Regions from separate parts of the Dactylosporangium sp. NBC_01737 genome, predicted to be linked through region 2. Evidence: predicted binding sites of a transcription regulator. Region 2 holds the regulator's gene; the other holds the start of a gene.
The links. The regulator HrcA, encoded in region 2, represses chaperone genes, less so after heat shock. The targets are predictions, from matches to a motif close to GGTTNGCACNCTCNNNNNGAGNGTGCNAACC.
Positions count from the first base shown of each region.

Region 1 (11,023 bases), 2.6 Mb from region 2:
CCTCCGCGTCGGTAGCTGGTCGCCGCATCGTTCGATTCTACTGATTGACTTTTCCCAATCAGTCACCGACAGTGGGCTGGTGAGACTCGGGCTGCTCCGCGATCACGACTTCCGGCTGCTGTTCACCGCGGACACGATCAGCCAGGTCGGCACGCAGGTGACCCTGCTGGCACTGCCATTGGTCGCGGTGCTCACCCTGGAAGCGACCGCGCTGGAGGTCGGGGTCCTGGCCGCGTGCGAGACCGCCGCCTTCCTGCTCGTCGGGCTGCCCGCCGGGGCGCTGGTCGACCGGCTGCGCCGGCGCGGGACGATGGTCGTGGCCGATGTCCTGCGGGCCGCCCTGCTCGCCTCAGTGCCGCTGGCATGGTGGATGGATCAACTGCACATGCCGCAGCTGTACGTGGTGGGCCTGCTCTGTGGGGTGTGCACGGTCTTCTTCGACGTGGCGTACCAGAGCTACCTGCCGTTCCTGGTCGGCAAGGAGCACCTGGTCGAGGGCAACGCGCGCCTCGAGATGGTCCGCTCCACCTCCCAGATCGCCGGCCCGACGGTCGCCGGTGGCCTGGTCAAGCTGCTCGGCGGGCCCTGGGCGATCGCCACCGACGCGGCCAGCTACCTCGTCTCGGCGCTGGCGCTGTGGCGGATCCGCAAGATCGAGGAGCGGCCCACCCGCAAGCCCGACCCCCACCTCGGCCGAGAGATCATGGAGGGCCTCCGGTTCGTCCTGGGCAACCGGCTGCTGCGGGCCATCTCGATGTGCACGGGCACCGGCAACTTCTTCGGCTCGATCATGAACGCGATGCTGATCATCTATCTCGCCCGGAACCTGGCGTTGTCGCCGGCGGTCATCGGGTTGTGGTTCAGCGTCACCGGCCTCGGCGCGCTCGCCGGCGCGTTCCTGGTCGGGCCGTTCGTGCGCTGGTTCGGCCAGGGCCCGACGATGTGGATCTCGATCCTCGGCGGGTCGCTCGGCCTGCTGCTCGTGCCGCTCGCCCAGGCCGACTGGCGGCTGTGGCTGGCCGCGCCCGGTTACGTGGTGTTCGGCATCGGGGTCGTCGTCTACAACGTCACCCAGGTCAGCTTCCGGCAGCTGATCACGCCCGACGACCTGCTCGGCCGGATGAACGCCACGATGCGGTTCATCGTCTGGGGCACGATGCCGATCGGCGGGCTCGTCGGCGGCCTGCTCGGCCACTGGATCGGTGTCCACGAGACGCTCTGGGTCGGCAGTGCCGGATCGCTGCTATCCGTGGTGCCGATCCTTCTGTCACCCTTGCGGAAGCTCCGCGAGTTGACGTCCGCACCCTCCGCGGGCACGGAAGTGGTGCGGAAGTAGGCCGATCTTGCGGTTGTGACAGGTTGCGTGGTTCCAGTCGCGGCTTCCGGTCACAACCGCAAGGTCGGCGCTTCCCAGATGGCAGGATGGCAGCATGGAGAACTCACACCCCATGTTCACCACCCACACCGACACCCTCGAGCGGGCGCTGACCGCGATCGCCGAGCGTGCGTACTGGTCGGCGTACCCGGAGTCGCCCAGCCCCCGCGTCTACGGCGAGCACGCCGCGGCCGACGGTGAGGCTGCCTTCCGTGCGTACCTCGGCAACGACTTCCCGCTCAAGGACCAGCCGGCGATCACCGACTGGGTCGCCACCGAGTCCTCGCCGTTCGGCATCCCCCTCGACGTGCGCTATCCGCACCTGGACGTCGACGGCCTGCTCGCCGCCGCGGCGGCCGGGATGCCCGCCTGGCGCGACGCCGGGCCGCAGACCCGCGCCGGGGTCTGCGTGGAGATCCTCGCCCGGCTGCACGCGAACGCGTTCGAGCTGGCCAACGCCGTGCACGCGACCACCGGTCAGGCGTTCGTCATGGCGTTCCAGGCCGGCGCCCCGCACGCCTTCGACCGGGCGCTGGAGGCGATCGCCTACGCGTACCGCGAGATGGCCCGCACCCCGGCGACCGCCACCTGGGAGAAGCCGGCCGGCAAGGGCGACCCGCTGCGGATGAGCAAGACCTTCCACATCGTGCCCCGCGGCATCGCGCTGGTGATCGGCTGCAACACGTTCCCGACCTGGAACTCCTTCCCCGGCCTGTTCGCGTCCCTCGCCACCGGCAACCCCGTCGTGGTCAAGCCGCACCCCGGTGCCGTGCTGCCGCTCGCGATCACTGTCAAGATCGCCCGTGAGGTGCTCGCCGACGCCGGCTTCGACCCCAACCTGGTGCTCCTCGCGCCCGAGGCGCCGGGGGAGGGGCTGGCCAAGGTCCTCGCGTTGCGCCCCGAGGTGCGCATCATCGACTTCACCGGCTCGACGGAGTTCGGCGACTGGCTGGAGGACAACGCCCGGCAGGCCGCCGTGTACACCGAGAAGGCCGGGGTCAACACGATCGTCGTCGACTCGACCGACGACTTCGCCGGCATGTGCCGCAACATCGGCTTCTCGCTGCTGCTGTACTCCGGCCAGATGTGCACGACGCCACAGAACGTGCTGGTGCCCGAGGGCGGCATCGCCACCGAGGACGGCCATCGCTCCTTCGACGACGTCGCCGCCGGGATCGCCGGCGCGGTCGCCGCGCTGACCCGCGACCCGGCCAAGGGCGTGGAGCTTTCCGGCGCCATCGTCAATGACGGCGTCCTTCGCCGGTTGGAGAAAGCCCGCACGCTCGGCACGGTGGTGCTGGAATCGTCAGACGTTACGCATCCGGTATTTCAGAACGCGACCGTCCGCACGCCACTCATCGTGCGACTCGACGCGGATGCGTCGGCCACCTATGGCACCGAGTGGTTCGGTCCCATTTCGTTCGTTGTCGCCACCGATTCCACGGTGGGCAGTTTGCGGATCTTCGCCGACACTGTCGGTAAGAAGGGCGCATTGACCGCCTCGGTCTATTCGACGTCTGCCGATGTGCTGGACGCGATGGAAGAGGCCGCACTCCAGGCCAGTGTTCATTTGTCAGTCAACCTTACCGGCGGTGTCTTCGTGAACCAGTCGGCGGCGTTTTCGGACTTCCATGCCAGTGGCGCCAATCCTGCCGCCAATGCCGCGCTCACTGACGGTGCGTACGTGGCCAGCCGGTTCCGCGTGGTGCAGTCGCGCAGGCACGTGTAGTCGGGGCCTTGTCGGCATCTTGTCGGCGCTTAGTCGACTGGCGATGTTTGCGCCGGCAAGAAGCGGCACGCAAAGGTCCCATCGGAAACCTTTTGTGTGCGCATGATTCGTGACCTTGCTGTCCGATTTGGGGCTGTCGGGCCTCGGGTTATCTCGTGTACCGTCCGTTTCGGTCGTCGATCCTCGCGCCGGTGCCACCCCACAGGCCCGGCGTGGCCGGCCGAGGGCCTCAAGGCTGGTCCCCACAGCCAGCCGGAGTGACGAAGAGGGACCGAAGTAGAGGAAGTGCACCGTGGCACAGGGCACCGTCAAGTGGTTCAACAGCGAAAAGGGCTATGGCTTCATCGCCGTCGACGGGGGGCAGGACGTCTTCGTCCACTTCTCGGCGATCGAGATGGATGGCTACAAATCGCTGGAAGACGGACAGCGCGTCGAGTTCGAGATCGCGCAGGGCCAGAAGGGCCCGCAGGCGGAGAAGGTTCGTCATCTCGCCTGAGACATCGTCTGGATTCACCCCGCCGGGGCACCGTTCTCATTTATGAGGAACGGTGCCCTGCGTCTATTCCGGCATTGTTCGTACCATTCATGCCTGGTTTGTCGGCCTTGGGGCGCTTCGACCACCCGTGTCGTCACCTCGGGTTTGCTTGCACTCGACGGGGCAGAGTGCTAAACAGGAGTTGGCACTCGCGTCAGGTGAGTGCCAACGGTCGGGGCGGTGCAGCGCCTGGGCGCGGGAGCGTCGAGGGGCTGGTCGTCGCGGGCTCATCCGGCCCGACCACCGGGGATCCCACCGGGTCCTTGAAGGTGCGAAAGCAGGCGGTGAGCCGCCGGCCCCACGTGGGTCGAGGCGTAACCGGAGTGTCCAGGAGGACAACGCCGAATGGCCAAGATTATCGCGTTCGACGAGGAAGCGCGCCGCGGCCTCGAGCGGGGCATGAACACCCTCGCCGACGCCGTCAAGGTGACGCTGGGCCCCAAGGGCCGCAACGTCGTCCTCGAGAAGAAGTGGGGCGCGCCCACCATCACCAACGATGGTGTGAGCATCGCCAAGGAGATCGAGCTCGAGGACCCCTACGAGAAGATCGGCGCCGAGCTGGTCAAGGAGGTCGCGAAGAAGACGGACGACGTCGCCGGTGACGGCACGACGACCGCGACCGTCCTCGCCCAGGCGCTGGTTCGTGAAGGTCTGCGCAACGTCGCCGCGGGTGCCAACCCGATGGCGCTGAAGCGTGGCATCGAGGCTGCCGTCGCGTCTGTCGCGTCGGAGCTGGCCAACCTTGCCAAGGACGTCGAGACCAAGGAGCAGATCGCTTCCACGGCCTCGATCTCCGCCGGTGACTCCACGGTCGGCGAGATCATCGCCGAGGCGATGGACAAGGTCGGCAAGGAAGGCGTCATCACCGTCGAGGAGAGCAACACCTTCGGGCTGGAGCTGGAGCTCACCGAGGGCATGCGCTTCGACAAGGGCTACATCTCGCCGTACTTCGTCACCGACACCGAGCGGATGGAGACGGTCCTCGACGACCCCTACATCCTCATCGTCGAGTCGAAGATCTCCGCGGTGAAGGACCTCCTGCCGGTGCTGGAGAAGGTCATGCAGTCCGGCAAGCCCCTCGCGATCATCTCCGAGGACGTCGAGGGCGAGGCTCTCGCGACCCTGATCGTGAACAAGATCCGTGGCACGTTCAAGTCCGTCGCCGTCAAGGCCCCGGGCTTCGGTGACCGCCGCAAGGCGATGCTCACCGACATCGCGATCCTGACCGGTGGTCAGGTCATCTCCGAGACCGTCGGTCTCAAGCTGGAGAACGCGACCGTCGACCTGCTGGGCAAGGCCCGCAAGGTCGTCATCACCAAGGACGAGACCACGATCGTTGAGGGCTCCGGCGACGCCGACGGCATCAACGGGCGGGTGGCGCAGATCCGGGCCGAGATCGAGAAGTCGGACTCGGACTACGACCGGGAGAAGCTGCAGGAGCGGCTGGCGAAGCTCGCCGGTGGCGTTGCGGTGATCAAGGTCGGTGCGGCCACCGAGGTCGAGCTCAAGGAGCGCAAGCACCGCATCGAGGACGCCGTGCGCAACGCGAAGGCGGCCGTCGAGGAGGGCATCGTGCCCGGCGGTGGTGTCGCGCTCGTGCAGGCCGGCAAGTCGGCGTTCGACAAGCTGGACCTGGTCGGTGACGAGGCCACCGGCGCCAACATCGTCAAGGTCGCCCTGGACGCCCCGCTGCGCCAGATCGCGGTCAACGCCGGCCTCGAGGGCGGCGTCGTGGTGGAGAAGGTCCGCAACCTGGAAGCCGGGTGGGGCCTCAACGCCGCCACCGGCGACTACGTGAACCTCCTCGCCGAAGGCATCATCGACCCGGCCAAGGTCACCCGCTCCGCTCTGCAGAACGCCGCCTCCATCGCGGCGCTCTTCCTCACCACCGAGGCAGTGGTCGCGGACAAGCCGGAGAAGACCCCGGCGCCGGCGGGTGCGCCCGGCGGCGGCGACATGGACTTCTGAGTCCAGTTCTCTTCGAGAGGGGCAGGCCCGCTTCGGGTCTGCCCCTCTTGTCGTGTTTCAGCCGCAGGTGTCCTTCAGGACGCGCAAGGTGTTGTCCCAGCCGAGCTTGCGCAGGTCGGCGTCGGACCAGCCGCGGCCGCGCAACTCGTCGAACAGCACCGGGTACGTCGACACGTCGTGCAGGCCCTCCGGCAGCACCTCGGTGCCGTCGAAGTCGCCGCCGAGCCCCACCGCGCCGATGCCGGCGACGTCACGCACGTGCTCCACGTGATCGGCGACGTCCCGCACGCTCGACGGCGGGCACGGATTGGCCGCGATCCACGCCCGCTGCAGTCGCTCGAACTCCGCCGAGCCGTACTCGGCCGGGATGGTGTCCTCCACCCGGTACAGCTCGTCGCCCCACTGCCGGCAGGCCTCGTTGAGGAAGAACGGCACGAACGTCACCATCACCACGCCGCCGGTGTCGCGGACGCGGGCCAGGACGTCGTCGGGGACGTTGCGCGGGTGGTCGCACAGCGCCCGCGCGGAGGAGTGCGAGAAGAACGCGGGCGCCGTGGACACGTCCAGCGCCGCGTGCATCGTCGACGGCGCCACGTGCGAGAGGTCGGCCATCATCCCGAGCCGGTTGAGCTCGCGGACGACCTCCACGCCGAACGCCGACAGCCCGCCGACGCGGGGCTCGTCGGTCGCGCTGTCCGCCCAGGCGGTGTTCCTGCCATGGGTGAGGGTGAGGTACCGCACGCCCAGCCGGTACAGGCTGCGCAGCACGCCGAGCGAGTCGTCGAGGCAGTGCCCGCCCTCCGCGCCCAGCAGCGACGCGATCCGTCCGCTGTCGGCGATCCGCTGGACGTCGCCGGCCGTGGTCGCGAGGGCGAGGTCGCCGGGGTTCGCCTCGATCAGCCGGTGGACCAGGTCGATCTGTTCGAGCACCTTCACGGTCGCGGCGGACTGGGGGTCGCCGCCGGGGACGTACACGGACCAGAACTGCGCCCGTACGCCACCGCTTCTGAGCCGTGGGATGTCGGTGTGCAGGTCCTCCGCGCGCATCCGCATGCGCCAGGCCAGGTCGTTGTGGCCGTCGATGACGGGTATCGCACCACTCATCCCACCGACTGTAGGGATGAAATGTGGATTTTGCCCGCATCATGTGAAGCCTCCTCATATGGTGGGAGCGGCCTACACGAGGGGGAAAGCCATGGGCAAGTCAAAGAAGAACAGCAACTTCGACAGCCGCGGCATGCACCGCAGCGAGGACGACCTCGGCTACATGGACCCGGACCTTTCCGACGACATGACCATCACTCCGGACGCGGACGTCGCGGGCCAGTCGGCGACCGCGAACACGGCCACCATGCAGGCGAAGAAGCTCCAGCAGGAGCAGCAGACCAGCCTGCAGGACAAGCGCGCCAACCAGCCCGACCGCTGAGCGTCCTGGTTTGCTTCCCGGCTTCCGGCCGGTTTTTAAGACGGCATCGGCCGCCCGTGGCATGACGGGGGATCACGAGGCGTGCCGATGCGACGTGTGCGGGGCAGGACCGTGGCGAACCCATGGCCTGCCCTTCATGCGTTCACAGCTGCTTCGTGTAGATCCAGAAGATCCGTTCGAGCCGCGCGCCGACCGTCTTCGAGTAGAACGCGATCGGTCCCGCCCAGCCGATCTGCGCCGTACGGTGCCCGTCGGCGACCTGGTCCGCGAGGCAGCGCCGCAGCAGCACCCGCCCGACCCCGAGCCCTTCTGCTGATGGGGCGGTGCCCATCGGGCCGAACCAGCTGGGGCGGTTGGCGCCGTACGCCGCGAAGCCCAGGATCTCGCCGTCCCGCACGGCCACCCAGCAGCCGGCACCGTCACGCCCCAGCGACTGCGCGACCTCCCAGGCCCAGCCGTTGCCCCAGATCCCGCGCACCCACTCCGGCGTGCCGGGCCCGGCACGCATCACCTTGACCCCGGCGCCGTCCAGCCGCTCCTCGTCGGCTGTGGCCGCCGGGCTGGTCCGGGTCAGGTCCGCGGTCATGTTCCAGGCGGTGTCCGTGCGCTCATACCCGGCCGCCTGCGCGAGACATACCGCCGGCGTGTACCGCACGTCGATGCCCGGCCACACGTAGCACGGCGGGTTGCCGCCGATCCGGACCCGCTGCGCGCCGAGATCTGCCAGCCGCCGCTCCGCCGCCGCCAGCAACGCCCTGCCGATGCCTTTCCGCTTTTGATCGGGCCGCACGGCGAGCAGCTCGACGTGCCCGAGGAGCGGATCGGCGTCGCTGATCGAACCGAGCACCACGCCGGCCACCGCACCGTCCGCATCCAGCTCCGCGAGACGCACCGTGACCCGCCCTTCAGGCGGCGCCGCCAACCGCCGCACCAGCGCCCCGGCCTCTACGGCGTCCTCCGGCAGCTCCAACGCCTCCGCACACAGCCGAACCACCTCACGCTCATCCACCCGATCAACGATCATTTGGTAAAGATACCTAACTGTTAGCGTCCCCTGGCGCACCTTTGATCATTGGCAACGTGGCTCTCGCCGCCCTCTGGCGCACGCCCGTCTCCGTGACCACAGGGAAGTGATAAGAGTCGATGGCTGACCCGGGCGATGCCACGTCTTGGACCGCGTCCGTGACAAGCGTGCCCATTGTCGGTCGCTCGAAGCTTTGATGATCACCGAATGGCGGACTGCGGATCTGCAGCACCCGTGCGCCGGAACGGCGGCTCACCCGGACGTGGCGACTCGGGCAGCGGACAGAGCTGTCGGCGGCGGCCGGGTGGCGGACCAGTTGCCCGACGGCTGGGCGGGTGGCAGCCAGTGGTGGTGTGGGGCGGTGGGCCGCAGTCAGTGATGTCGCCGGCCGAGTCCTGATCCGGGCGTGGATCGAGGGATCGGCGGCCCGCGTGGCTGATGGCGCCCCCGCGACGGTGGTCCGGGTCATCGTGGGCGGAGTCGTGGTTCGGGTGGTCCCGTCGGCGGAGGGTCGTGGTCGCGGTGGTGGTGGCGGGTAGCGGCCGTGGGCGAAGTCGCGGGTCGCGGTGGCGGATTGGGGTCGTAGGCGAAGTGGGTGGTCGTGGTCGGAGTGGAGACTCTGGGTCCCAGAGGCGGTCGTGGCCGCGGTGGTGAGTAGCGATCAGGGGCGATAAGCCATGGGCGGCGCGGCGACGCTGGGGGCAATCGGGTGCGCAGGTTGGGAGCAGGGGCGACGAGCCGCACGTGGTGTGGTGGGGCGGGCGGCTGCGATCGGGTGCGAGGGTCGGGGCAGGCGCCGTCGGCCGGAGGCTATGAGCCGGAGGTCGGCCGCATATGGAGTGGCGGGGACACCGGTGCCGGCGGGCGCTCGCTTGGTCGCGGCGCACGAGGACACCGTGCGGGACGTGATCCACCGGTTCAACGAGATCGGGCCGCTGCGCCGGTTCGCCATGGCCAATCGAACTACCCCAACGACACTGTCCTGGCCCGCGACCCGCACGACCACTCACGTCGCCGCAACGCCAACGCCCGCCGCCTCGACGTCCTGGCCGGCCAACGCCGCGAACGCGCCCGTATCCGCAGCGAACGCCAACAACGCTGGGCCGACCCATGCCGGCCCGGGCCGCTTGAGGTCAGCCCGTCGTGTCGAAATGCGCCGAATCGTACGGCCGCCGGCCAACCGTGCAGTGGTAGCAGTGCTCGACCACGCCGTCGGCGTTGTACCACTCATGATCGCCGCAGTCGGTCGTCCCTTTGCCCGCAACGCCTCGATCGATCAGGGACCACGGCAGGTGCCGCCGAAGCCGCGTCCGCCACCGACCACGGCCCAGGTCGCTCATCTGCACAAGCTATGACGACTTCCCTCCGCCACACATCCAATATCAACCCGCAAAACGTAGGGGGATAACGGGGTGGGTCAGGGGGTGGGGCGGGCGGCGGTGGCGGCGGTGACGGCGGCCAAAGCGTCGACGAGGCCGGCGCCGGCGGTGTCCTGGGGGCCGCAGGGTGAGGTGGAGGTGTTGACGGGCTGCGTGGTGTGGAGGAGGAGGTCGCGGGTCTGGTCGATGTGGCCGATGAGGGCGGGGTTGGCGGCCCACATGAGGGCGACGACGCCCGCGACGTGGGGGGTGGCCATGGAGGTGCCGCTCAGGGCGCCGTAGCCGCCGCCGGGCAGGGCGGAGACGATGGCGGCGCCGGGGGCCATGAGGTCGGGTTTGGGGAGGTTGCCGGGGGCGGGGCCGCGGCTGGAGAAGGAGGCGACCTTCGAGGCCCTGGTGACGGCGCCGACGGTGAAGGTGGCGGCGTAGTTGGCGGGTGGGTCGGTGATGGTGGCGCAGGACGGGCCGGTGTTGCCGGCGGCGGCAACGAAGAAGATGCCGGCGGCGGCGAAGACGTCGACGGCCTGCTCCAGGGAGCGGGTGTCGCAGCCTTCGACGGCGGGGCAGCCCCAGGAGTTGGTGAGGATCTGGGGCGCGCGCTGGGGCATGCCGGCGTGCATGGGGTCGGCGCCGGCGGGATAGGGCGCGAGCATGAACTGCATGCAGCTGAGGTAGTTGGCCATGCTGCCCAGGTTGCGGGGGAGGTTGGCGCAGGCAACCCACTGCGCGCCGGGGGCGACGCCGACGCCGGCGCCGACCGCGGTGGCCAGGGTGTGGGTGCCGTGGCCGCTGGTGTCGACGGGGACGGCCGAGTGGCCGAACGGGTCGAGCCAGGAGTCGTCGGCGCCGCGGAACGAGGCCCGCAGGGCGGGGTGGGTGCCGTCGACGCCGGAGTCGGAGCTGCCCACGACGATGCCGCGGCCGGTGGTGAACTGGGACCAGACCTGGTCGGCCTTGATGAGCGTCAGATTCCACGGCGGCTCGGCCGGAGCGGGGGACCTGTCGTCGAGCGACGGGGACGGCGTGACGGGCAGCGGGCGCAGGTGCGGGTTGAGCAGGACCCGGTCGACGTCGGAGCGGCCCTCCAGCCACTGCCGGGCGAGCGGGCCGGCGTCCACCTCGATGCCGTTGACCAGGTAGAAGGGTGTGAAATCGAGGCCCTTGGCGCGCAGCGCGCTGCGCAGCGACGCCTGGGAGCGCTCGGCGGTGCCGACCAGCCGCTCATAGGTCTGGCGGATGCGGGTGGTGCGGTCGGGCACGTCGCGCAGGCCGCCCAGGTCGGCCTGCTCCTTCATGATCACGAAGAGGTGCTCGCCGTGGAAGCCGGGCTGGCCCAGGGTCGTGTAGACGACCGTGCCGGCCGCCGCGACGACGACGGCGGCCAGGGCCGCGAACCTGGGTCGCCACCGGAGCCTGCCGGTCGCGGGCACGATGACCGCGCCGGCCAGCAGCGCCAGGGCGAGGCCGGCCACCGCGCCGACCAACGACCAGAACGCGACGTCGCGCAGGCCGAGCAGCAGCGTCGTCCGTCCGGGTCGACCAGCGCGAGCGGGCCGAACAGGGCGGGCGCCAGCAGGCCGGCACCGC
Region 1 covers NZ_CP109153.1:1,146,242-1,157,264, reverse strand. Annotated here, with positions in the region: gene OHA72_RS05255 (ArsR/SmtB family transcription factor) at 1-28, opposite strand, end outside; gene OHA72_RS05250 (MFS transporter) at 80-1,336, shown strand; gene paaN (phenylacetic acid degradation protein PaaN) at 1,431-3,104, shown strand; gene OHA72_RS05240 (cold-shock protein) at 3,397-3,600, shown strand; gene groL (chaperonin GroEL) at 3,985-5,607, shown strand; gene OHA72_RS05230 (dipeptidase) at 5,665-6,711, opposite strand; gene OHA72_RS05225 (hypothetical protein) at 6,803-7,033, shown strand; gene OHA72_RS05220 (GNAT family N-acetyltransferase) at 7,176-8,057, opposite strand; partial or broken gene OHA72_RS05215 (IS630 family transposase) at 8,981-9,168, shown strand; gene OHA72_RS05210 (hypothetical protein) at 9,191-9,397, opposite strand; gene OHA72_RS05205 (S8 family serine peptidase) at 9,475-10,731, opposite strand; gene OHA72_RS05200 (hypothetical protein) at 10,658-11,023, opposite strand, start outside.
Region 1: groL (chaperonin GroEL) is a predicted target of HrcA. The motif match lies at 3,780-3,810, and genes of this name have one in related genera.

Region 2 (11,023 bases):
TTGAGCGTCCGGCCGCGCATGTAGGCCAGCGGCGCGACCTCGATCGTCCCGGCGGCCATCAGTTTCGGGATGGACTCCGGGTCGAGCATGTCGTGCAGCGCGTCATACAGCGGGCGCAGGTAGGGGTCGATCTTGTCGTAGAGCGTGCCGGGCAGGAAGCCCAGCCGCTCGCCGGCCTCGACCGCGGGGCGGGTCAGGATGATCCGGTTGACCTGCTTGGCCTGCAACGCCTGGACCGCCTTCGCCATGGCGAGGTAGGTCTTGCCGGTGCCGGCCGGGCCGATGCCGAACACGATCGTGTGCTGGTCGATCGAGTCGACATACCGTTTCTGCCCGAGGGTCTTCGGCCGGATGGTGCGGCCGCGCCGGGAGAGGATGTTGAGGGTCAGCACGTCGGCGGGGCGCTCGGTGGTGTTCTGCTGGAGCATGCCGACGGTGCGCCGGACGTTGTCCGGGGTGAGGGTCTCCCCCTTGCGCACCAGCTCGATGAGTTCGGCGAAGATGCGCTCGGCCAGGGCGTTGTCCGCGGCCGCGCCGGTGATGGTGATCTCGTTGCCCCGCACGTGCACGTCGCTGCTGACGGCCCGCTCGACGAGCTTGAGGATCTCGTCTCCCGCGCCGAGCAACCTGACCATCGTGTGCGGGTCGGGGACCGTGATCTTGCTGATGGCCCGCACGGGCGGCTCCGACGACACTGCCGGTGCGGGGGTCGGGGTCTCGGTCATACGTCGGCCACGTGGGGCCTCAAGCACCTGCTTCCGGGGCTCGCTCCTGCTGGACTCATGTCCAGGCTCTTCATGGTATCGGCTGACCGCCCCTCAGGCCGTTCCCATTTCTTGCCGATGTCCGGTTCATGCCTGATGCGGGCAATATCCGCCTCGCCCGGATCGGGGTCGCCCGATCATGCCGTTCGCGCCGAAAGTCCGGACAGGCCCGTTCGCACAGTGGTACTGAGGCAGGTGAACACATCGACAGGAGGGCCCACACGGATGGTCGAGCGCAGCGGTTACGTCGACGGTGAGCCCTGCTGGGCCGACCTGGTCGCCGCCGACCTGGCCGCCGCCCAGCGGTTCTACGCGACGCTGTTCGGCTGGACGTTCCTGGACACGGGCGCCGACTTCGGGCACTACGTGATGTGCCTGAAGGACGGCAAGGTCGTCGCCGGGATGAGCCCGCCGATGCCTGGGGCCGGGCAGACACCGGCCGCCTGGAGCCTGTACCTGATGTCACACGACCTGGAGGACACCGCCCGGCGCGTCGACGCCGGCGGCGGCAAGATCATCGTCGCGCCGATGGACATCCCGAGCAACGGCCGGATGCTCTTCGCCCTCGACCCGTCCGGCGCCGCGTTCGGCGCGTGGGAGCCCGGCCAGCACACCGGCTCGCAGCTGTTCGACGAGGACGGCGCGCTGTGCTGGGCCGAGGTCAACACCCGCGACCCCGGCGCCGTCGACAGCTTCTACCAGGGCCTGTTCGGCTACCGGCAGACCCGGGTCGAGGCCGACGAGCAGTTCGACTACACGGCGTGGAGCCTCGGCAACGCCGACCCGGTCGCCGGGCGGCTCACCATGACCGAGGCGTGGGAGGGCATCCCGCCGCACTGGATGGTCTACTTCGCCGCCGCCGACACCGACCGCGCCGCCGACCTGGTCCGGTCGGCGGGCGGCCAGGTCCAGCACGGGCCGTTCGACTCCCCGCACGGCCGCATCGCGGTCGTCGTGGACCCCAACGGCGCCGTCTTCACCGTCATCTCCCGCTAGAACCGGTACCGGTCGAACGTCTCCTGGCCACGGGTGAAGCGGTACGTCGCCCAGTGCAGCCGCTCGACGGTGCCGTCCTCGGCGCGGGTCAGCCGCAGCAGCTCCCCCGTCTCCCTCCCGGACACCGTGCGGAACACGTCCGGCTGGCCGTCGACCGGCGCGAACACCGCCGGCGGCCGGTTGGCCGGCTGGTCCACCGACCGGGCGTGCAGCGCGCCGTTGTGCCAGCTGAACACGTACTCGAAGCCCTCACCCCACCAGCGGCCGAGCACCGAGCGGTATCGCTGCGGCGGTGCCGGCGCCGGCGACCACGGCGTGATGTCGGCCGGGTCGCTCTCGACCGCGGCGGCGAGCAGCTGGTGCGCCAGGTCGATGACCTCACCGGCGGTGCCGGACGAACCGAGCGCCGCGGCCCCGAACGCGCCGGGGGTACCGGTGCCGCCGACCCGGCCGTACGCGCCGGCCAGGAACCCGGGCATCGCGCCGTCGTGCCCGACGTGCACGATCCGCTCGGCGCCCGGCTGCGGCTGCAGGATCAGGCCGAGTCCCAGCCCCCGCGCCCACAGGACGTCCTCGGTGACCGCCCGCGGCGCCCGCATCTCCTCGACCGTCTCGGCGGCCAGGACCGCCGAGGACTGGTCGACGGCCTTCGGGTCGGCCAGGAACGCGGCCCACTTCGCCAGGTCCGCGGCGGTGCTCCACAGCTGCGCCGCCGGGCCGACCGCGCCGAAGTCGTCCGGCGGCTCCGGGTGCGCGTAGTCCGACCAGGCGTCCACCTGGTACCCGACGACCGGGCGGCTCGGCGTGACGGCGGTGTCGTCCAGGCCCAGCGGATCGAGGATCCGCTCCCGCAGGACCTCCTCCCAGGTGCCGCCGCGCAGCCGCCCGGCGAGGTGCCCGAGCAGGGCGATCGCCAGGTTGGAGTAGTGGAACCGCTGCCCGGCGGGCAGCACACGCTCGGCCCGGTCCAGCTGGTCGAGCAGCGTGTCGACGTCGGGCGCCTGCATGGTGTCCCAGACGTCGCCGAACGGCTCCCGCTGCAGCCCCGACAGGTGCGACAGCATCCGGCCGACGGTCAGGTCGCCGTGCGCCTTCACCGGCAGGTGCCGCGAGATCGGGTCGTCGAGGTCCAGCAGCCCCTCGTCACGGCACTGCATCACCAGGACCGCGGTGAACGTCTTGGTGACCGAGCCGATCCGCAGCTGGCTGGCCGCGTCGACATCCGCGCCGACCGTGAACGTCCACAGCGGCCGGTCGGCGCGGTGGATCGCCACGCTCAGCGCCGGGACCCGCGCATCGGCCTGGACCTGACGGGCGAGCCGCTCGTACCGCTCGTGCGCCGTCATGCCGACAGCATCGGGCCGAGCGGGCGGCCGCCCACGACGTGCCCGTGGACGTGGAAGACCTCCTGGCCGCCGAAGCCGCCGGTGTTGAAGATCACCCGGTACCCGTCCCCGGACAGCCCCTCCTTCTCAGCGACCGCGGCGCACGTGGCCAGGACCCGGCCGGCGAGCCCGGGGTCGGCGACGGCGAGCGCGGCGACGTCCTGGTGGTGCGCCTTCGGGATCACCAGCACGTGCACCGGTGCCTTCGCCCCGATGTCGCGGAACGCCAGGGTGTCGTCGGTCTCGTGGACCACCGTCGCCGGGATCTCCCCCGCGACGATGCGGCAGAACAGGCAGTCATCAGTCACAGTCGCATCGTATTCGGCTTGTAGGGTGCTGCCATGTCTGGACGCAAGGTGTTGGTGACAGGGGCTTCCCGCGGTATCGGCGAGGCGATCGCGCAGGCGTTCGCCGCACGGGGCGACGTGGTGGCGGTGCACCACCGCGACTCCGCCGAGCTCGCGGAGAAGGTCCGCGACGCGCTGCCCGGCGACGGCCACGTGATCGTCTCCGGTGACCTCGCCGACCCCGGCGCGGTCCAGGCGTTCGTCGACGGCGCGGCCCTGTCCCTCGGCGGCCTCGACGTCGTGGTCAACAACGCGGCCGTCGCGCTCGAGCACCCGATCCTGGAGCAGGGCTACGTTGCCTGGCAGGAGGCCTGGCAGCGGACCCTGGCGGCCAACCTGACCGGCCCGGCCAACGTCTGCTGGTGCGCCGCCCGGCACCTCGGCGACGGCGGCAGGATCGTCAACGTGTCCTCCCGCGGCGCGTACCGTGGCGAGCCCCGTTACCCGGCGTACGGCGCCGCGAAGGCCGGCCTGAACTCACTGACCCAGTCCCTGGCCCTGGCGCTCGCGCCGCGCGGGATCGCGGTCAACGCGGTCGCGCCCGGGTTCGTCGCCACCGACATGGGCAACGCCATCATGGACGCCGGCGACGGTGCGGCGATCCGGGCGCAGAGCCCGTTCAACCGGGTCGCCCGGCCCGAGGAGGTCGCCGAGGCGGTCCTGTTCCTCGCCGGTTCGCAGTGGTCGTCGGGTGCCGTGCTCGACCTGAACGGTGCGTCCTACTTCCGCTGACCCGGACGGCTTCCGCTGACCTGTCGGCTTCAGCTGACCAGCCGGCGGCGGGTCACCAGCGGCCGAGGCGGATCGACAGGGCGGCGAGCGCGGCGGCCCCGGCGGTCGACGTGCGCAGGATCTCGCGGCCCAGCCGGACCGGCACCGCGTCCGTGAACGCGGCCAGCTCCTCCGGCGCGATCCCGCCCTCCGGGCCGACGACCAGGGTGATGTCGCCGGCGAGGGGGACGGCGGAGAGCGGTACCGACGCCTCCTCGTGCAGCAGGAGCACCGTGCCGGTCAGGGTCAGCTGCTTCGTGGTCCGCGCGTCGGTGACCTCGGGCAGCCAGGCCCGGCGGGACTGCTTGACCGCCTCGCGGACCGTGGAGCGCCACCGCTCGACCGGCTTGGCGTCCTTCCACCGGGCGATGCTGCGCGCCGCCTGCCACGGCACGATGCGGTCGACGCCGAGCTCGGTCATGAGCTGCACGGCGAGCTCCGCCCGCTCGCCCTTCGCGATCCCCTGCACGACGGTGACCTGGGGATCGTGCGGCGGCACGAACTCCCGGTCGAGGAGGTCGACGTCCAGGGCACCCTTGTGCGCGGCGGAGACCACGGCTCGCAGCAGGCCGCCACGGCCGTCGGACAACAGCAGCGCCTCCCCTGCGGAGAGACGCTGCACGTTGGCCGCGTGGTGCCCCTCAGGGCCGTCCAGCCGCCACCGGTCCCCGGACGGCAGCGCGGGAACCAGGAAGAGCGGCAGGCTCACGCCGCGATACCAGACGCGGAAAGCACACGTGAACGCCCACCGCTACGCCCCGCAACGCTCACGCGTGAGCGTCCACCGCAACGCTCCGGAACACTCACGCGTGTCCATTGAAGGCATCACGCACCCGGGAGAAGAAGCCGCCCTGCTTGGACAGCTCGGCGACCTCCTCGCCGCGGGTGCGGGCGAAGTCGCGCAGCAGCTTCTCCTGCTCCGGCTCCAGGCGCGTCGGGGTCCGCACGTCGAGGTGGACGTGCAGGTCGCCGCGGCCGGCGCCGCGCAGGTGCGGGACGCCCTTGCCGCGGATGCGCAGCGTCTGGTTGGGCTGGGTGCCGGCCTTGACGTCGACCGTCTCCTCGCCGTCGAGGGTCTTGATCGTCAGCCGGGTGCCGAGCGCCGCCGCCGTCATCGGGACCGTGACCCGGCAGTGCAGGTCGTCGTCCTTGCGCGAATACACGTCGTGCGGGCGCTCGTGGATCTCGACATACAGGTCGCCGGGCGGGCCGCCGCCGGGGCCGACCTCGCCCTGCTGGGCGAGGCGGATGCGCATGCCGTCCTCGACCCCGGAGGGGATCTTCACGGTCAGCGTGCGGCGGGTGCGGACCCGGCCGTCGCCGCCGCAGGTCGCGCACGGGTGCGGGATGACGGTGCCGAAGCCCTGGCAGGCCGAGCACGGCCGGGCCGAGACGACCTGGCCGAGGAACGTGCGCTGCACCGACTGGACCTCGCCACGGCCGCCGCAGATCTCGCAGGTGGTCGGGTGGGTGTTGGGCGCGGTGCCGGCGCCGGCGCAGGTCGTGCAGACGACCGCGGTGTCGACCGTGATCGGTGCCTCGACGCCGAACGCGGTCTCGTGCAGGTCCAGGTCGAGCCGCAGGATCGCGTCGGCGCCCGGCCGGATCCGCGGGCGTGGCCCGCGGCTGGCGGTCGTGCCGAAGAACGCGTCCATGATGTCCTGGAAGCCGACGAACGCGCCGCCCTGCGGGCCGCCACCGCCGCCACCGGGCGCCAGCGGGTCGCCGCCGAGGTCGACCATCTCCCGCTTGCGCGGGTCGGACAGCACCTCGTAGGCCGCGTTGATCTCCTTGAACTTCTCCTGTGCCACGGGGTCCGGGTTGACGTCCGGGTGGAACTCGCGCGCCAACCGCCGGTAGGCGCGCTTGATCTCATCGGCCGTGGAGTCCCGCTTGACACCGAGAATCCCGTAGTAGTCCTTCGCCACTGAGTCCTATGCCCCTGACTCGTCCATGAGGTTCAACTTTGTCCCAGCAGATCGCCGACGTAGCGTGCCACGGCGCGCACCGTGGCGATGTTGCCGGGGTAGTCCATCCGGGTCGGCCCCAGCACACCCATGCCGCCCACGACGATGGAGCCCGGCCCGTAGCCGGTCGCCACGATCGAGGCGCTGCGCAGGTCTTCGATCTCGTTCTCGTCGCCGATGCGGACGCGGGTCATGCTCGGCTCGACCTCACCGAAGAGCTTGAGGAGGATGACCTCCTCCTCGAGCGCCTCGAGGATCGGGCGCAGCGAGCCCTGGAAGTCCAGCAGGCCGCCGCGGGCGAGGTTGGCGGTGCCGGCGAGGGCGATGCGCTCCTCGGTGCGCTCCACCAGGGTCTCCAGCAGCACGGTCGACAGGGCGGTCATCGGCGGGCGCAGGCCCGGCGCGGTCTCCTCGAGGAGCGCCTCGACCAGGGGCGGGGTGTCGACGAGGCGCTTGCCGACCAGTTTCTCGTTGATCCTGCGGCGCAGCTCGGTGACGTCGTCGGCGGGGATCGGGCCGGGCAGGTCGACGAGGCGCTGCTCGACCCGGCCGGTCTCGGCGATCATGACCACCATCAGCCGGGTGGTGGAGATCGGCACCAGCTCGAAGTGCCGGACGCTGGCGCGCGACAGGCTCGGATACTGCACGACCGCGACCTGCCGGGTGAGCTGCGCGAGCAGCCGCACGGTGCGGTGCACGACGTCGTCGAGGTCGACCGCGCCGATCAGGAACCGCTCGATGGCCCGCCGCTCGGCGGGGCTCAGCGGCTTGACGCGGGACAGCTTGTCGACGAACAGCCGGTAACCGGCGTCGGTGGGCACGCGGCCGGCGCTGGTGTGCGGCTGCCGGATGTAGCCCTCCTCCTCGAGGACGGCCATGTCGTTGCGGACGGTCGCCGGGGAGACCCGCAGGTTGTGCCGCTCCACGAGGGCCTTGCTGCCGACCGGCTCCTGGGTGGCGACATAGTCCTCGACGATGGCGCGCAGCACCTCGAGTTTGCGCTCGTCGAGAGCCATGCGCACCTCCTCAGGAAACTGGCACTCCCACTTTGCGAGTGCCAGTCTACGTCGCCCCCGCCGCCCACGGAATGATCGTCATGTGTGCGAACCGCCGCTATTGGGATGGTCTGCGCCAAGTTTGTCCCAAAGAAGTCATGCCGCGTCGCTGGCCATACTTGATCGGTACCCCTACCGTGGCCCCCATGAGTGAACCACCTCGCCCCGGGGAATACGGCGTACCGCAGGACCCCAACAACCCCTATTCGATGCCGGGCGGGGCACAGTATCCGCCGCCGGGCCCCGACTACGGTCAGCAGCCGCCGGTCTCCGGTGGCGGCTACCCGCCGCCCACCAGTGGCGCCGGCTACCAGGACCCGAACGCCTACCAGCAGCCGGGTGGCTACCAGCAGCCCGGTGGCTACCAGCAGCCGGGCCAGTACGGCTACCAGCAGCCTGGCCAGTACGGTGGCGCCGGTCCGGTCGGCTACGCCAACAGCGACGAGAAGACCTGGGCCCTGATCGCCCACTTCGGTGGCATCTTCATCGGCTTCATCGCCCCGCTCATCGCACTGCTCGCCAAGGGCAACGAGTCGCCCACGGTCAAGGCGCACGCCAACGAGGCGCTCAACTTCCACATCACGTGGGGCATCATCCTGTTCGTGGGTGCCCTGCTCTCCGTGTGCACGTTCGGCCTCACGCTGATCGTGCCGTGGATCATCATCATCGTGTTCGCGATCATCGCCGGCATGAAGGCCAACGGCGGCGAGCTGTACCGCTACCCGATGACGTACCGCTTCATCAAGTAATCACGTCAAAGACGCACGCGTTGACACTCAAGGGGCGGCCCCGGCCGCCCCTTTCCGCGTGCCGGAGGGGTCAGGTCAAGGCCCTGGCGACCCCGTCGGCGAGCAGGCGGCCGCGCAGGGTCAGCACCGCCCGGCCGGCCTCGAACGCGGCCGGGTCCAGCTGCCCGTCGGCGAGGCACTCCCGCGCCCCGGCCAGCCCGGCGGCGTCCAGCACCCCCAGCGGCAGCCCGTCGGCGAGGCGGATGCGCAGCAGGACGTCCTCCATGTGCCGCTCGTCCGGCGTCAGCACCTCGCGGGCCTGCCCCGGCGACGCCGAGTCCGCCAGCCGCGCCGCGTACGTGTGCGGGTGCTTCACGTTCCACCACCGCACGCCCCGCACGTGGCTGTGCGCGCCCGGCCCGAGCCCCCACCAGTCGCCGCCGCGCCAGTAGAGCTCGTTGTGCCGGCAGGGCGAGTCGCGGGACCAGTTCGACACCTCGTACCAGGACATCCCCGCCTCGGTGAGGGCCTGTTCGGCGGCCAGATAGCGGTCGGCGGCGACGTCGTCGTCGGGGAACGGCAGTTCCCCACGGCGCATGCGTGCCGCCAGCCGCGTGCCGTCCTCGACGATGAGCGCGTAGGCGCTGACATGGTCGACCCCGGAATCGATCACCGTGCGCAGCGACGCGGCGAAGTCGGAGGGCCGTTCGCCGGGCGTACCGTAGATCAGATCCAGATTCACGCGCTCGAATCCGGCGGCGTGCGCCTCGGCGACCGCGGCCGCGGGCCGTCCCGGCGTGTGCCGGCGGTCGAGCACCGCCAGGACCCCGGGCGCCACCGACTGCATGCCGAGCGAGATCCGGTTGAACCCGGCCGCGCGCAGCTGCCGCAGGCCGGCCGCGTCGACCGACTCCGGGTTGGCCTCCGTGGTCACCTCGGCGTCGCCGGCCAGGCCCCAGGTGCGGTCGATGCCGTCGAGGATCCGGCCCAGCTCCGACGGCGGCAGCAGCGTCGGTGTGCCGCCGCCGAAGAAGACCGTGTCGACCCGGGGCGGCGCGACCACCTTCGCGGCGAGGGCCAGCTCGTCCAGGACCTGCTCGGCGTAGCCGGCGCTGAGCACGCCCTCGTCGGCGGTGTAGGTGTTGAAATCGCAGTAGCCGCAGCGCGTGGCGCAGAACGGGACGTGGACGTAGACCCCGAACCCGGCCTCCCCCGCCGCGTCGGCGACCCCGTCGGGCAGCGCGCCGTCGCGCGGGATCGGCTCGCCTTCTGGCAGTGTTCCGGGCATTTCACTAGTGTGCCCGCATGCCACTCGTACGGTCACAGACGGCGCACGGCGTGGCGACGGTCACGCTCGACAGCCCGTCGAACCGCAACGCGCTGTCGACGGCCCTGATCGAGGAGCTCCTGGCCGCGCTCGCGGCCGCCGCGCAGGACGACGCGGTGCGGGTCGTGGTCCTCACCCACACCGGCCCGGTCTTCTGCTCCGGGGCGGATCTCAAGGAGACCGCCGCCGCGTTCGGGTCGGGCAGGCCGCCGATCAACCGCCTCGGCGAGGTGCTCACCGCGATCTGGGAGGGCCCGAAGCCGGTCGTCGCGCGGCTGACCGGGCCGGCCCGGGCCGGCGGCCTGGGTCTCATCGCCGCCGCGGACCTCGCGGTGTGCTCCCTGGAGGCGACGTTCGCGTTCTCCGAGGTGCGCATCGGCGTGATCCCGGCAGTGATCTCCGCCACTGTGCTGCCGCGGCTGTCCCCGCGCGCCGCGACCGAGCTGTTCCTGACCGGCGCGACGTTCGACGGTGCCCGGGCGCGGGAGATCGGACTGGTCACGGCGGCGGTGCCGGCCGAGGAGGTCGACGCGGCCGTCGCGTCCTTCGTCGCGGCGTTGGTACGGGGAGCGCCGGGTGCCCTGCGCGGCACCAAGGAGCTGTTGCGCCGACGGAAAGCCGACACGTTCCGTGACGAGGTTGCGGCCATGACCGAGCTGTCCGTGTCGTATTTCGGTTCGGCGGAGGGAATCGAGGGAATCACGGCATTCAGGGACAAAAGAGACCCAAACTGGATCCCTGACGGCGTCGTCTGAACGGTCCTACTCGCCTCGACCTCGTGTGTACCGCGGGGAGGCAGTGGCACACGGGACGTACGCTGGTCAAGTTCTCGGGTTGGGAGGTGACGATGCGTACACGACACGTGCTGATGGTGCTGACGACTCTCGTCGTCGTAGCGGCCGTCGGCGTCTACGTGCTCGTGCAGCGGATCGGCGACCACCTGCCGCAGCTGCTGCCGCCAGGCCGCGCCTGCGTCGTCAACGCCGGCAACGCGTCGGTCAGTGCCGCCGCGACCTCCTCGGGCGCCGACAGCGCCGTGGCGCTCGACGCCGAGCAGGTCGCCAACGCCGCCACCATCACCGCCGTCGGGCTGCGCCGCGGCGTGCCGCAGCGGGCCCTGGTCGTCGCCCTCGCCACCGCCTGGCAGGAGTCGAAGCTGGAGAACCTCAGCGGCGGCGACCGCGACTCGATCGGCCTGTTCCAGCAGCGGCCCAGCCAGGGCTGGGGCAAGCCCGAGCAGATCGCCGACCCGCGCTTCGCGGCGAACGCCTTCTACACCGCCCTGCTGAAGGTCAAGGGCTGGGAGAAGATGCGCGTCACCGACGCCGCGCAGGAGGTCCAGCGCAGCGCCCACCCCGAGGCGTACGAGAAGTGGGTCGACGAGTCGGAGATCATGGCCCGCGCGCTGAGCGGCGACGCCACCAGCGCGGTCGCCTGCACCGTCACCGAGGCCGCCAGCCACGGCACCGAGGCCGCGAAGACCCTCACCGCCGGCGTCAAGCTCGACTGGGGCAACGTCAGCACCGCCGACGTCACCGACATGGTCGGCGTCGCGCTCAAGGTCCGCGAGCAGAAGACCGGCTGGCAGTACGCGCACTGGCTGGTCGCGCACGCCCAGGACCACGGCGTCAAGCGGGTCGTCTTCAACGACATGGAGTGGACCGCGAAGAGCGGCGGCTGGAC
Region 2 covers NZ_CP109153.1:3,731,663-3,742,685, reverse strand. Annotated here, with positions in the region: gene OHA72_RS16870 (PhoH family protein) at 1-725, opposite strand, end outside; gene OHA72_RS16865 (VOC family protein) at 990-1,760, shown strand; gene OHA72_RS16860 (serine hydrolase domain-containing protein) at 1,757-3,106, opposite strand; gene OHA72_RS16855 (histidine triad nucleotide-binding protein) at 3,103-3,453, opposite strand; gene OHA72_RS16850 (SDR family NAD(P)-dependent oxidoreductase) at 3,487-4,224, shown strand; gene OHA72_RS16845 (16S rRNA (uracil(1498)-N(3))-methyltransferase) at 4,277-4,972, opposite strand; gene dnaJ (molecular chaperone DnaJ) at 5,067-6,191, opposite strand; gene hrcA (heat-inducible transcriptional repressor HrcA) at 6,224-7,246, opposite strand; gene OHA72_RS16830 (DUF4870 domain-containing protein) at 7,432-8,034, shown strand; gene hemW (radical SAM family heme chaperone HemW) at 8,105-9,301, opposite strand; gene OHA72_RS16820 (enoyl-CoA hydratase-related protein) at 9,319-10,095, shown strand; gene OHA72_RS16815 (VldE C-terminal domain-containing protein) at 10,188-11,023, shown strand, end outside.